Regions from separate parts of the uncultured Erythrobacter sp. genome, predicted to be linked through region 1. Evidence: predicted binding sites of a transcription regulator. Region 1 holds the regulator's gene; the other holds the start of a gene.
What was found. Region 1 encodes LexA, which represses DNA repair genes until DNA is damaged. Its sites were predicted from a motif close to GTTCCNCNCTTGTTCT; they were not measured.
Positions count from the first base shown of each region.

Region 1 (6,958 bases):
CACGGCAACCGCGCGGCTTCGTCCAAATCGGGCGCAGCGGACACTTTGGAAGCGCTCGGCCTCGACATGGAGGCCGCCGGGCGCACAGCGGAAAAGACGCTCGCCGAGATTGGCATCTGCTTTCTTTTCGCCAAGAACCACCATCCTGCGATGGGCCGCATCCAGCCTATCCGGCTGCGGATCAAGAAGCGCACGATTTTCAACCTGATGGGGCCGCTTTCGAACCCCGCTGGGGTCAAACGCCAGCTGATCGGCATTGCCCGCCCCGGCTATGTCCCGATCTATGCCGAAGCCAAAGCGCGTCTGGGCACTGAGCGGACCTATATCGTTTCAGGCGATGAGGGGCTGGACGAATTGAGCCTCGCGGGCGGTAACGAGCTTGCCGATGTCGAGGGCAACGAGTTCACCATGAAGCGCGTCGATGCGAATATGATCGGCCTGCCCAACTCGCCGGTGGAGGCCATTCGCGGCGATGATGCGGTGCATAATGCCAAGGCACTGAGCGCGCTGCTGGGCGGCAATCCCGGACCTTATCGCGATGCGGTGATCTTCAATGCAGCGGCGACTTTGATGGTCGCGGGCGCGGTTGAGGATTGGCAAGTCGGCGCGGATATGGCGCGCGAGGCGCTGGATAGCGGGCGAGCCAAAGATTTGCTCGCCAAATGGATCGAGCTTGCGAAATGAACAAGCTGGAGGAAATCTGCGCAGCCAAACGCGAGGAAGTCGCCGGGCGAAAAGCCTCTGTTTCGCTCGCCGCGCTAGAAACAACCGCGCGCAGCCAGACTAGCCCTCGCGGGTTCGAAGCGGCTTTGCGGACACGTACGCAAACCGGATTTGCGCTGATCGCCGAAGTCAAGAAGGCCAGTCCGTCCAAGGGCCTGATCCGCGCTGATTTCCACCCGGCCACCCACGCCAGAGATTACGAAGCGGGCGGCGCGGCGTGCCTCTCGGTCCTAACCGATGCGCCCTACTTCCAGGGCCATGAGGACTTTCTGATCGCTGCGCGCAGCTCGTGCGAATTGCCGGTGCTGCGCAAGGATTTCATGGTCGACCCGTGGCAGTGCACAGAAGCGCGCGCGATTGGCTCTGATGCTATCCTCGTCATTGTCGCCGCTCTTGAGAACAGCGCGATGGCGGAGATCGAGGCTGCGGCTCTGGAACACGGCATGGATGTGCTGGTCGAGGTCCATGACGAGGCCGAGATGGAGCGTGCTGCAACGCAGCTCAAAAGCCGCTTGATCGGTGTGAACAATCGCGATCTCAAGACCTTCACCACGTCGCTCGCAACAACCGAGCGCCTCGCCCCGCTAGCCCCCGAAGGCGCATTGCTGGTGGGCGAAAGCGGCATTGCGACGCATGCGGATTGCGAGCGATTGGCGAAGAGCGGCGTGCGCACCTTTCTTGTCGGTGAAAGCCTGATGCGCGCCGATGATGTCGCGGCGGCCACGCGGGCACTGCTCGAAGGCTGAATTTAGCCTCTGTCCTACAGCGCCCAGTCATGGCATCACACGGGTCATGACTTGCCCAGATCACCCTTGCACGACCCCAATTTTTGAGCAGTTCCCAATGAACCGCTTTTTTGCTTCAGGACCGTGTAACATGCGGTCCATGTCTCCGCTAAGGCTCTGTAAATGAACGGACTCACTCACCTCTCCGAAAGCGGCTGTGCGCACATGGTCGATGTCGGCGGAAAAGCAGCAACCGCGCGCGTTGCCGTCGCCTCGGGCCGGATTGCTATGTCGAGTGAAGCGCTAGCCGCGATCCGCGCAGGCGATGCTCCCAAAGGCGACGTGTTGGGCACTGCCCGCATCGCAGCCATCATGGCAGCCAAACGCACTGGCGAGCTGATCCCGCTGTGCCACCCGCTCGGCCTCGAAGCGGTGAGCGTCGAGTTCGACTTCGAAGACAGCGCCATTCGCGCCACCGCCACAGCATCGCTCACCGGCAAGACCGGCGTTGAGATGGAGGCGATGGTGGCGGTCTCGACCGCGCTGCTGACGATCTACGACATGGCCAAGGCGATCGACAAAGCGATGGTGATCGGCGAGGTCCGCCTGATCGAGAAGCGCGGCGGCAAGTCGGGTGACTGGAAGGCTCCAGCCCCATGACCGACAGCGTGAGGACACAATGAGCCTGCTACCTCTCGAAGAGGCGCAGGCACGCTTGCTCGCGCTTGTATCCAAGATGCCGGGCGAATCCGTCGCGGTTGAGGATGCTCTCGGGAGGGTGCTTTCGGGCGATCTGAAGGCTGCGCGCACTCAGCCTCCTGCCGACCTCTCGGCCATGGATGGCTATGCCATTGCCGGCGCACAGGGGTTTGCGGGGCCATGGGAGCTTGTCGGCGAAAGCCGCGCTGGCGTTCCGTTTGCTGGTTCGCTTAGCGCCGGACAGGCCACCCGCATCTCGACCGGCGCGCATATGCCTGAAGGCGCAAGCTCGGTCCTGATCCAGGAGAACGCTACTATCGCCGATGGCAAGGTGAGCAGCGATGATCCTCCCCCACCGGGCCGCCATGTGCGAAAGCGCGGCTTCGACTTCGCGCAAGGTGACACGGTGCTCCACAGCGGCACCCGCATCGGCCCTGCACAATTGGCGCTCGCGATGTCGGCAGGGCACGCCGCGCTCGAAGTTGCGCGCCGCCCGACCGTTGCGATCCTCGACAGCGGAGACGAGCTGGCCCGCGATCCCGCGCAATGTGGCTCCGACCAGATCCCTGCCAGCAACGGCGCGATGATTGCCGCGATGCTTGCGCCGCTGGTGGGTGAGACCATGCGGCTTGGACCCGTGGGAGACGATCTGGATGCGCTTGCGCAGGCGCTGGCCAAGGCAGAAGAAGCTGACATCCTCATCACCTCAGGCGGCGCGTCGGTGGGCGATCACGACCTGATCCAGCAGGCCTTGGGGGACTGGGGTGCGCAGCTCGCTTTCTGGAAGGTCGCGATCAAGCCGGGCAAGCCGTTGATGGTGGCAAAGCGGGGTTCGCAAGTTGTGCTCGGACTGCCGGGCAATCCTGTCTCAAGCTTCGTCACATGCTTTCTGTTTGGACTGCCGCTTGCGCGCGCCACGCTGGGGATGCGCGAGTGCCTTCCGCAAGCGCTCACGATGCGAGCAGGCGAGGCCCTGCCCGCAACCGGAAGCCGCCGCGAGTTCCTGCGAGGCGTTGCAGATCGCAGCGAAGTCCGCATCGCCGCATCGCAAGACTCCAGCGCCCTGCGCGCGCTTGCTGAAGCGGACTGCCTGATCGACCGGCCGGTCGGCTCGCCGGAAACAGCAGCCGGAGAGCCGGTTCAGGTCTATCCACTCCACAATGGCTGATTTCTGCGGTTTCCGGCCTTAGAGCGGCTTGACTTGCCGAATCAAGTTGCTTACTTGTTCCACATTCGTTCACCATATAGGTGCGCGGGCAGTGCTCTGAAATGCACCGGTATCCATGCGAATGGACGGTGCCTCTGGGGGCGCGAGTAACTGGCACTGCACGATGCTTCGGTTAGGGGCGGCGTGCGTCACAGTGCGGCTTTACGGAGTTTGCCCATGCTGACGGCAAAACAGAATGAACTGCTTCGCTTTATCCAGAAACGTCTGGCTGAAACGGGTATTTCACCGAGTTTCGAAGAAATGAAAGAGGCGCTTGATCTCAAGAGCAAGTCGGGCGTTCACCGCCTGATTTCGGCGCTTGAGGAACGCGGCTTCATCCGCCGCCTTGCCAACCGCGCGCGTGCGCTCGAGGTGATCAAGACGCCGGAGGATGCAACCCCCACCCCGCGCGCTACGCATGCTGCAAATGATGCAGCCGCGTCTGTTTCGACTACGATGCGGCAGGCTCCCGAACCTGCCAATGACGTTATCGAAATTCCGCTTCACGGTAGGATCGCTGCTGGCGCTCCGATCGAGGCGCTTGAGGGACAAAACTCGCTTCCGGTGCCTGCGGCTCTGCTTGGGCCGGGTGAGCACTATGCGCTTGAAGTGTCGGGCGATTCGATGATCGAGGCGGGCATATTTGACGGTGACTTCGCGCTTGTGCGCCGGACTGATAGCGCCCGCGATGGCGAGATTGTCGTGGCGCTCGTCAATGGCGAGGAAGCGACGCTCAAATACCTGCACAAGGATGGTGGTAATATCCGCCTTGATCCGGCCAATGCCGCTTATGATCCGCAGATCTATGGCGCGGCGCAGGTTCAGGTTCAGGGTAAGCTTGCAGGACTGCTTCGGCGCTATCACTGATAGCTCTGCTGTGCGCGGGGTTGAGGGTTAATCCCCTCTCTCCCCGCGCCACCAGCCATGCTCGCCCTGCCCGCTCGCAACTTGGGAAATGCGGCCGTTCTCCAGATCGAGCGCAAGGCCGCCGGTTCGCTCAAGCATGCCCCTATCGGCCTTGAGCCATCGCGGTAAGCAGGAGCGCGGCAGGAAACGATCGGCGACAACGATATCGGCTTGCTCGCAAGCAGCGGCCAGTGCGCGCTCTTCGATCAATTCGCGGTTGCGGGCGAGCAGCAGCACCCAGTCCCGCCCGCCCCGCTCTATGTTGATGACACAGAATTCAGGAGAACACCGCGCACCCTCCCACTCGGCAATCGGGATCGGATCGCTTGTGACGCTGGAAAGTTCGAGCAGATTGTCCCGCGAATAAGAGGATCGGCTGTCGCGTAAGGACAAAAGCGAACGGCTTCCATCTGGCGCATCAACAGTGATCCCGACATGCCGCCCTTCACGTCCGATCAACACGTCCGGAATGGGAGTGGAAAGCAGCATCACGGTAGCGGCGGCAGCAGGCACGAAGCCAAGCAATCGCGCCTTGCCGCTCCACAAGGCAAGCCACAGTCCGCCTATGACGAATAGCGTCACGGTCAGCCCGCTCATCTGCGGCATCAACTTGACAGCGCCCGGTTGTCCCGAAGTGAAGTGAGCAATCGAGAGGAGTAGGTCGAGCGATGCTTCGGCGAGCCACCAGAACGGCGCTCCGAGGTCAATCAGATCGAAGAACAGACCGAGCGCGATCAGCGGCATCGAGATGAAGGTCACAAGCGGGATCGCGATGACATTGGCAAAGGCTCCGTAGAGCCCGGCGCGGTGAAAGTGGAACAGCACAATAGGCATCAGCGCGATCTCGATCACGAGACCTGTGAGGAAAAGCATGGCAACCCGCCGTCCCGTCCTCGCCCCCCAACTCTCCTCGCGCGGCGCGAGAAACGCGCGCACCGCTCCGCTGGTATGCAATGCTACGATTGCCAGCACCGCGGCGAAGCTCATCTGGAAGCTCGGCCCGACAACGCTTTCGGGCCATAAGGTCAGGACAAAGACCGCCGCCACCGCGACCATGCGCAGTGACAAAGCCTCGCGTCCCATCGCAAGCGCGATCAGCACCAACATCGCGGCAACGCAGCTCCGCACAGTCGGTACCTGCGCTCCGGTGAGCAAAGTGTAGCTGATCCCCGCAAGCGCGCCCACCAGCGCCGCTGCAACCGGCAATCGCACCCGCAAGGCGATAGCGGGGAACAATGCGAGCAGCTTGATTGCCAACAGATAGGCTGCAGCGATAACTGCGCTCACATGCAGCCCGCTGATTGCCAGCAAGTGGGTGAGACCTGCATCGCGCATTGCCACGCGGTCAGTCTCCGGGATCGCCCCCCGATCGCCGCTGGCAAAGGCTGCGGCGATGGTGCCGGCCGATCCATCGACCCGGCTGCGCACATGGCTGGAGAGGCTGCGCTGCAAGGACGCGATCAGGTCTTGTCTTGAAGCCGGTTCGACCAGTTCAACCTCGCCCATCACGCTGCCGGTCGCGGCCAAGCCCTTGAACCATGCTGCGCGGGCGAAATCGTAGGAGCCAGGTAACATCGGACTAGCCGGAGGCATAAGCCGTGCGCGCAGCCGGACGACAGCTCCCTCGAGCAGCACGCTCTCACCGCTCACAGGGCTGTATTGAGTATCGATACGTGCGACCTCTTCGAGCGGGATATTGACCCGGATCTTTCGGCTTTCCCCGGTTTCGGCGTCGCGCATCGCAAGTGTTAGCCGGATGCGGTCTTGCGAGGGCTGGTCGTCGCGTTCGAGCACGTAGCCTTGGACCCGCTCGATACTCGGGCGGTCGATCGGCTCTGCTCCAACCATTTCCGAGCGTGCCCAGACCACGGCGAGGCCAGCGGCGAAGACAATCGAGCAGGCAATCATCGCTTGGCGCAGCTGGTCCCGCTCGGGCCGGTCGCGCCACGCAGCTAGCGCAAACAAGGCCAGCAACAATGCGCCAGCAATAACACCCACCCACTGCCACGGGGTCTTGAGCGCGAACCAAGTCAAGATCCCGCTCGCAAACAGCACCGCCAACCACGGCGCACGGTCGAACCCCGCATTGCCGAGAAAGGCCTCGGCGCGGTCTGCCAAAACACCGCCCCAAACACTGGCAATGCTGGACAATTTGCGAGGGCTTTGCCACAGGCGCGCAGCGGGACCGCGATGCGCGGACGGCGCGCCCACTTTGTCGGAGCCGCCTCCATCGGGATCGCCCGCAATCGGAATGTTCGGCGCTTCAGCCAATGGCCACGTCCCCCTTCGGCTTGGCTGGGCTCGGATCGCGCAAGTGAATAGGAATTAGGCGCTTATGGCAAGCCCACAGGCCAATGCGGTGACAAATCAAGTCGTCACCCGCTTCGCACCCTCGCCCACTGGCTTCCTGCATATTGGCGGGGCGCGCACGGCGCTGTTCAACTGGCTCTATGCGCGCCACCATGGCGGCAAGGCGCTCTTGCGGATCGAGGATACTGACAAGAAACGCTCGACGCAGGAGGCGATTGACGCGATCCTCGACGGTCTGGATTGGCTCGGCCTCGACTATGACGAAGCGCCAGTTTTCCAGTCGCAGCAGGCCGCGCGCCATGCCGAAATAGCGGGCAAGCTGCTCGAGGCGGGCCACGCCTATAAATGTTTCGCGACAAGCGAAGAGCTTGAGGCGATGCGCGCCGAA
Region 1 is NZ_CANLMB010000001.1:941,064-948,021, forward strand. Features, by position in the region: gene trpD (anthranilate phosphoribosyltransferase) at 1-684, shown strand, start outside; gene trpC (indole-3-glycerol phosphate synthase TrpC) at 681-1,469, shown strand; gene moaC (cyclic pyranopterin monophosphate synthase MoaC) at 1,632-2,108, shown strand; gene Q0887_RS04610 (molybdopterin molybdotransferase MoeA) at 2,128-3,315, shown strand; gene lexA (transcriptional repressor LexA) at 3,532-4,221, shown strand; gene Q0887_RS04620 (ComEC/Rec2 family competence protein) at 4,249-6,531, opposite strand; gene gltX (glutamate--tRNA ligase) at 6,596-6,958, shown strand, end outside.

Region 2 (6,958 bases), 240 kb from region 1:
GTCGTCGCGCAGTGCATTTATTCTGGCCGCGGTCGGCTCGGCCGTCGGGCTGGGCAATATGTGGCGTTTCCCGGCAGAAGCGGGTGAGAATGGGGGCGGCGCTTTTGTACTGTTCTACATCTTCTGCGTGTTGCTGATCGGCCTGCCGGTTCTGCTGTCCGAAGTTCTGATTGGCCGGCATGGCCAGGCCAATGCGCAAGAAAGCGTGCGCAAGGTCGCGCGCGATTCCAATGCTCCTGAAGGGTGGGGCGTGATCGGTTCCATGGGCGTGTTTGCTGCGTTCCTGATCCTCAGCTTCTACTGCGTCGTGGGCGGCTGGGTCGTCTATTATATTGGCGTCTTTCTGAGCGACCTTTTCCAGACGGGCCTTGCGGGCGGCGCATTTGAAGGGCGTGCTGCGGAAGATGTCGAAGGGCTGCTTCCCGGTTTGTTCGGCAATGGCGGGCTTATGGTTGGCCTTAATCTGGGCTTTCTGGCGGTGACGATGTTCTTCGTCGCGCGCGGGGTTTCGAGCGGGATCGAATGGGTCGCGGTTTACCTGATGCCGCTGTTTTTTGTGCTGTTCCTTGGCATTACGATTTACGGCGCTTTCACGGGTAATTTCGGTGATGCGGTCGCCTATCTCTTCACCTTTGATGCGTCGAAGCTTACGGGCGAAGTGATGCTGGCGGCGGTGGGACAGGCGTTCTTCTCGTTGTCGCTCGGTGTGGCAGGGATGATGACCTATGGTGCCTATGCCAACCGCGATACCAATCTTGGTGAGACCTCTGGGATTATCGCAGGTGCGGATACGGCGGTTGCTTTGCTCGCAGGCCTTGCAATTTTCCCGATTGTGTTTGCCGCCGGTCTTTCTGCGAGCGTCGGCCCGGGACTGATGTTCCAGTCGTTGCCGATTGCGTTCCAGGCGATGCCGTTTGGCTCGCTGATCGGTCTGGCGTTTTTCATCATGGTGTTCTTTGCCGCGCTCACCAGTTCGGTCTCGCTGCTTGAGGCGCCGACGGCGTGGGTGTTTGAGAAGTTCAAGCTGAAGCGCCCTGTTGCGACCGTGATTGTCGGGCTTGGAGCGGCTGTCCTCGGGGTTCTTTCTTCGCTGTCGTTCAACGATATGGCGGAATTCTATCCACTCGGGTTCATTCCTTTGTTTGCCGAGACGAACTTCTTCGACACTCTCGACGGGGTGACGGCGAAGCTGTTTATGCCCATCGGAGCTATCCTGACCTGCATCTTTGTTGGTTGGATCGCCGATGCGAAGCTGATCGATGACGAGAACGGGCTCGACGGGGTGTTACACCAGACTTGGCGCGCGCTGGTTCGTTTTGTTTGTCCGGTTGTGCTGGCGATCATCCTGGCGTTCGGCCTCTTGGGTTAGTCCCCTTGTAGAGCGATTGCAGTCCAATACGGATTGCAATCGCTCCCCATCTATGGAACATGATAGGAACATATACGAGACTCAGGTGAGTCTCTTGCGATGTTCCTATGACGAAACCTGCTCCTCTCTCCGGCGCGAAAGCGCTTGATGCCTTCTCTGTCCCCTCGCGTTCCAAAAGCGGGGCGGTGAGTGTTGGTTCTGTGCCGCATCTGTCCGGCAAGCGCATCGCTGCGCTGTCGCGGGCGCGGGAGGGGCGGTGGAAGCCGGGACTTTCCGATCAGCCGCTGCATAGCGAGATTTTTGCAAGCACCCGGGATGCCAGCGGGGCAGGGCTGGCGCTGGCTCTGGCGCGCGATGCGCTTCGCTTCGCTGCCGGAGCCGATGACCCGCTAGCCGAGGCAGAAGATCGCCGTCAGGTGCTGTGGGTGCAGGACAAGCGCGCGGTGCAGCGCGGCGGGCGGCCTTATCTGCATGGCCTGCCTGCGGAACTGCGCGACCGGTTGATCCATGTCGAGGCGGCGACGCCTGAAGACGCGCTGTTCGCGCTCGAAGAGGGGCTCAAATGCCGCGATCTTGCCTGTGTGATCGGAGAGATTGCAGGCAATCCGCGCGCGCTCGATTTCACCGCCTCGCGCCGGCTCAGCCTGACCGCGGAAAAGCATGGCGTGGCCTTGTGGCTGGTGCGGGTCGAGGCGGAGTCAGACCTGTCCTCGGCACGGATGCGCTGGCGGGTGGGGGCAGAACCGTCTGAACCACCCTTGTGGAATGCCGAGGCTCCCGGCGCGCCGCAGTGGAGGGCCGAGCTGTTCCGCGCGCGCAGCCATGCCCCCGGACAATGGACCTTGAACAATGACAATGGACGCCTCTCGATCCGCCAATACCCGCGCCCAGCGAACACAGATGCAGGCACAGACGCCAACACCGAAGCTGCAGGATCGCCGGATATTGGCCATCTGGTGCGCGCGACTGTCGGTCGATCGTTGGCAGCAGTCTCTCGGGTCTGAGACTGGAGAGATTGGAGGCGAGGGCGCGCCCACCGTCCTCATCAGCGAAACCGCTCATGGACCGCGGGTAGAGGCAGCGAACGATGCGGGGATAGAGGCAGGCGCGCGCGTCGGAATGATGCTTGCCGATATGCGCACCTTGTGCCCGCATATCCAGACTGCTCCGGCTGATCCGGCGGGTGATCTTGCCTTCCTTGAGGAACTTGCACTGTGGGCGCAGCGCTGGGGGCCGTGGAGCGCGCTTGATCCGCCCGATGGCGTGCTTGTTGATATCACCGCCGCCGCGCATCTGTTCGGCGGGGAGAGGCGCTTGCTGGGTGATGTCGAGGCGGCCTTCGCACAGCGCAAGCTGAGAGTGCGCAGCGCCATCGCGCCAACGGCAGGCGCGGCATGGGCGCTTGCTCACTTTGGGACGCATCTTGGTCCGCAGCGCGCGATGCTCGGCCCGCGCGATGATGCGATACGCGTGCTGGGCGATCTGCCGGTGGCAGCTTTGCGGCTCGATGCCGACGTGCTTACCGTGCTGCGCCGTCTGGGACTAAAGCGTCTGAGCGATGTCGCCGATATTGCCGGCAACATTTCTGGCCCCACTGAAGCAGCGGCACGCGATGCGCTCCAGCGCCGCTTTCGCAATCGACGTTCGCCTAGTGCCAACCCGTTGATCCGGCTCGACCAGCTGCTCGGCAGGGTGCCTGAGCCGCTGCTGCCGGTGATCGCGCGGCATGCCCCGATGGTCCAGCGCCGGTTGATGGAGCCGATCCGCCATCGCAGCCTGCTCGATCAGGTGCTTGCTGATCTCACCGTCGACATGGCGCGCGAACTGGAGGGGAAGGGTGATGGCGCGCGGCGGCTCGAGCTGGGGATGTGGCGGGTCGATGGGCAGGTGATCGTGAGGCGGCTCGAACTCGCCGCAGCGACCCGCGATCCGCAACATATGACCAGGCTGTTTACCGAGAAACTTGACCATATAGAGGCTGGTTTCGGCATCGAAATCATACGTTTGCGCGCGAGCTGGACCGAGCCGCTTGGTATGGGACAGCGCGATGTCGAACAGGCGGCAGAACGGCATGGAACTTCGCTGGCCGCCTGCATCGACCGGCTGAGCGTGCGGCTTGGCTCGCAGGCGGTGCGCAGGCCTGTTTCGCGGGCCAGCCACTTGCCCGAACGTGCGCAAGACTGGCGGCCTCCGCTCGAGCCTCATCCAGTCTCGCAGAATATATTAGAGATGCGAGAAAGGCCTTTGAAATTACTGGACAAACCAGAGCGAATTGCAGTGCTTTACGCTTCGCCGGATGGCTATCCACAGCGCTTTCGTTGGCGCGGAAATGTGCATGAAGTTGCCCGCGTTGAAGGGCCGGAAAGGATCGCACCTGAATGGTGGCGTGTGCGCTCTACGGTGCGGCTGCGCGACTATTACCGGATCGAGGACGCCGAGGGGCGGCGCTACTGGATCTATCGCCACGGATTATCAGGCGACGGGCGCGGAGGCCTCCCCGACTGGTTCTTGCAGGGCCTGTCCGCGTGATATCCCTAAGGTCTGGTTGCTACCGCGCTTAAACTTCGTTTACCCATTTGTGTCATACACGTATCATGAACGTGCAAAGTGTTCCGCGAACCTCAAACCGGCGGCCTCTTAGCCTGGTGGTTAAGAGCCGGGTGCAGTCGCGCGTCATCTATGTCGATTTGATCGATATTTCCGAAGGCGGATGCAAGATCAAGGCGACGCGCGGTTTCGCCAATGTCGGCGACCGGGTGACAATGAAACTCGGAAATATCCACGCACCACTCGGGCGGATCGCCTGGGTGCAGGATCGGTTTGCCGGTGTTGCCTTTGAAGGTGAAATCCACTCAGCTGTTCTTGATCACATGTGCACGGAAAACGAAGCGAACCTTCAGTGCGAGCCGCAACGGACATACCGGGTCTAACCTGGACGTATGAAAAAGAGGCCGGAACTCTCCGCCCCGACCCCCTCTCAATCAGCACAGATGTGTCGATCAACCGCCGCTAAACGGCAGTGAGCTGTGGTGGAGAACGATCTTCAGATCGCCGTTCTCGTCCTTTTCATAGGCGAAGGAATACTCGACCTTGGTCTCACCCCCGTCGCTGCCGGTGAAGAAGTAGTTGCCCATCGCAACCGCCATGTCACCGCCGTCGGAGATGACGGTGCCGTTATTTTCCCAGCGAACCGCACTGTAAGGCGCGATGGCAAAGCCACCATCTTCGGTGCCCTCGGTGCCAACGAAGTAGCTGAGCGCTTCTTCGGTGGTTTCGCGGAACTGGTCTTCAGCCGCCAGAGTGGGCTTGAAGAGGATCGTCGCGTCATCGTCATAGGCGTAGTGCGTGGCGATATGTTCGGCCGCACGCGCGCTGTAATCGCCTTCGTCTGTGAAGACCTGTCCGATTGCGACAATGCCTTCGCCCCACGCGGTTTGCGCGGCTTCGACTTCTTCAATGGTAATCGGATTGCTGGTGGCTGCCTCGGTTGAAGCGGTCTCGCCTCCGCCACAGGCAGCAAGAGCCAGAGCGCTTGCACCGAGGAGGGGGATCGTCATCAGCTTGTTCATTTCATACTCCCTTGCGGGGAGCATCCGGCCCCCCGTTTGAAATCTGCGGCGGATTGCCGCGGAATACGTCCGACATCACGAGCGGAATTGCTCGCCAGAGGGGCCCGGTCCGTGGTGGTACTACGTATCATCGGCAATAGTGTTCCCGCAATCCAGAACCTTTTTTGCCTAGAAAATTGAATTCGGAACATATAAAGAACATAAACTGTGCCTGATGCTCCGCTAACCCCTGAAAAGCGCAGACTGACGATCGACCCTGATCTGGTCGAACCGCCTGAGCGTGCGTGCTTTGTCGAGTTGGGGATGGTGAGCTGTTTCAGTTTCCTGCGCGGAGCCTCCGATGCGGTCGATCTGGTCAGCACGGCGCGCGCATTGGGCTATGACGCGATCGGGATTGCCGATGCCAACAGTTTCGCCGGTGTGGTGCGGGTCCATGGCGAGGCGAACACGCTCAAATTGCGCCCCGTGATCGGCTGCCGGATCGAAACGGTCGAGGGGTTGGCTTTCCTCGCTTATCCAAAGGATCGCGCCGCCTATGGCCGCCTGTGCCGTCTGATCAGTGCAGGACGCATGCAGACGCTGGGTGGCGACTGGCAAGAGAAGGGCGTGTGCGAGATCGATCTTGCCATGCTGGCAGCACATGCTGATGGTGTGCAGCTGATTGTGATCCCGCCTGACGATCTTGGCGCGGCCTTCGCCATCCGCGTTCCCAGCAATGTGGTGCCGTTGCATTCCGGCGATGAGCAAGTGGGGCCGATGACGTTTACCGCCTCGTTTTCCGATCTCCTCCCGCACCTTGCGCTGCAATTTCCCACCCTCAAGCACCTTGCTGCGACCTATCTCTATCGCGGCGATGATGTGGCGCGGATCGACCGGCTCGATGCACTGGCCTGCGCCAACGGCCTCTCTCTGCTCGCCACCAATGATGTGCATTATCACACGCCCGCTCGCCGTCCCTTGCAGGACGTGATGACCGCGATTGCCAACAAGACTACGGTGGCAGAGGCCGGACATCTGCTCCACGCCAATGCCGAACGGCACCTCAAGAGCCCTCAGGAGATGGCGCGCCTGTTCGCCCGCTGGCCGCATGCCATCACTGCCGCACGCAAAGTTGCCGATGCGTGTGAGTTCTCACTCGACGAACTACGCTACGAATATCCTGAAGAGGTCTATCCCGATGGCATGACCCCGCAGGAATATCTCGAGATTGAGACTTGGCGCGGGGCAGAGCGGCGCTACCCTTCTGGCGTGCCCGACAGCGTCCAGCAAACGCTCGAACGCGAGCTGGCGCTGATCGCGAAGCTTGACCTTGCGCGCTACTTCCTCACCATCAAGGACATCGTCGATTTTGCGCGGGGCGTGGATCCGCCGATCCTGTGTCAGGGGCGGGGCAGCGCAGCCAATTCCGCGGTTTGCTACTGCCTCGAAATCACCAGCGTCGACCCGGCGAAACATCAACTTCTGTTCGACCGGTTCATCTCCGAGGAGCGCAAGGAACCGCCCGATATCGACGTCGATTTCGAGCATGAGCGGCGCGAGGAGGTGATCCAGTATATCTACGCCAAATATGGCCGCCATCGTGCAGGTCTGACTGCGACGGTGATCCATTACCGCCCGCGCATGGCGATCCGTGAAGTGGGCAAGGCGATGGGCCTGTCCGAGGACGTTACCAGCTCGCTCGCGCGGACAGTGTGGGGCGGTATGGGCCGCGAGATCGGGGAGGCGCATGTCGAGGAGATCGGCATGGACCTGTCCGACCCGCACCTCAAACGCGTGCTCAAACTGACCGAGCAGATGATCGGCATGCCGCGCCACCTCTCGCAGCATGTGGGCGGGTTCATCCTGACCGAAGGGGCGCTCACCGAGACTGTGCCGATCGGCAATGGCGCGATGCCCGATCGCAGTTTTATCGAGTGGGACAAGGATGATATCGACGCGCTCGGCATCCTGAAGGTCGATGTGCTGGCGCTGGGCATGCTGACCTGCATCAGGAAATGCCTCGATCTGCTTGAGGCGCATC
Region 2 is NZ_CANLMB010000001.1:700,320-707,277, forward strand. Features, by position in the region: gene Q0887_RS03380 (sodium-dependent transporter) at 1-1,369, shown strand, start outside; gene Q0887_RS03385 (recA-like protein) at 1,477-2,373, shown strand; gene Q0887_RS03390 (DUF6504 family protein) at 2,270-3,898, shown strand; gene Q0887_RS03395 (PilZ domain-containing protein) at 3,964-4,299, shown strand; gene Q0887_RS03400 (phosphoribosyl-AMP cyclohydrolase) at 4,369-4,938, opposite strand; gene Q0887_RS03405 (error-prone DNA polymerase) at 5,146-6,958, shown strand, end outside.
Region 2: a site for LexA is predicted at 1,424-1,439, ahead of Q0887_RS03385 (recA-like protein). Genes of this name have one in related genera too.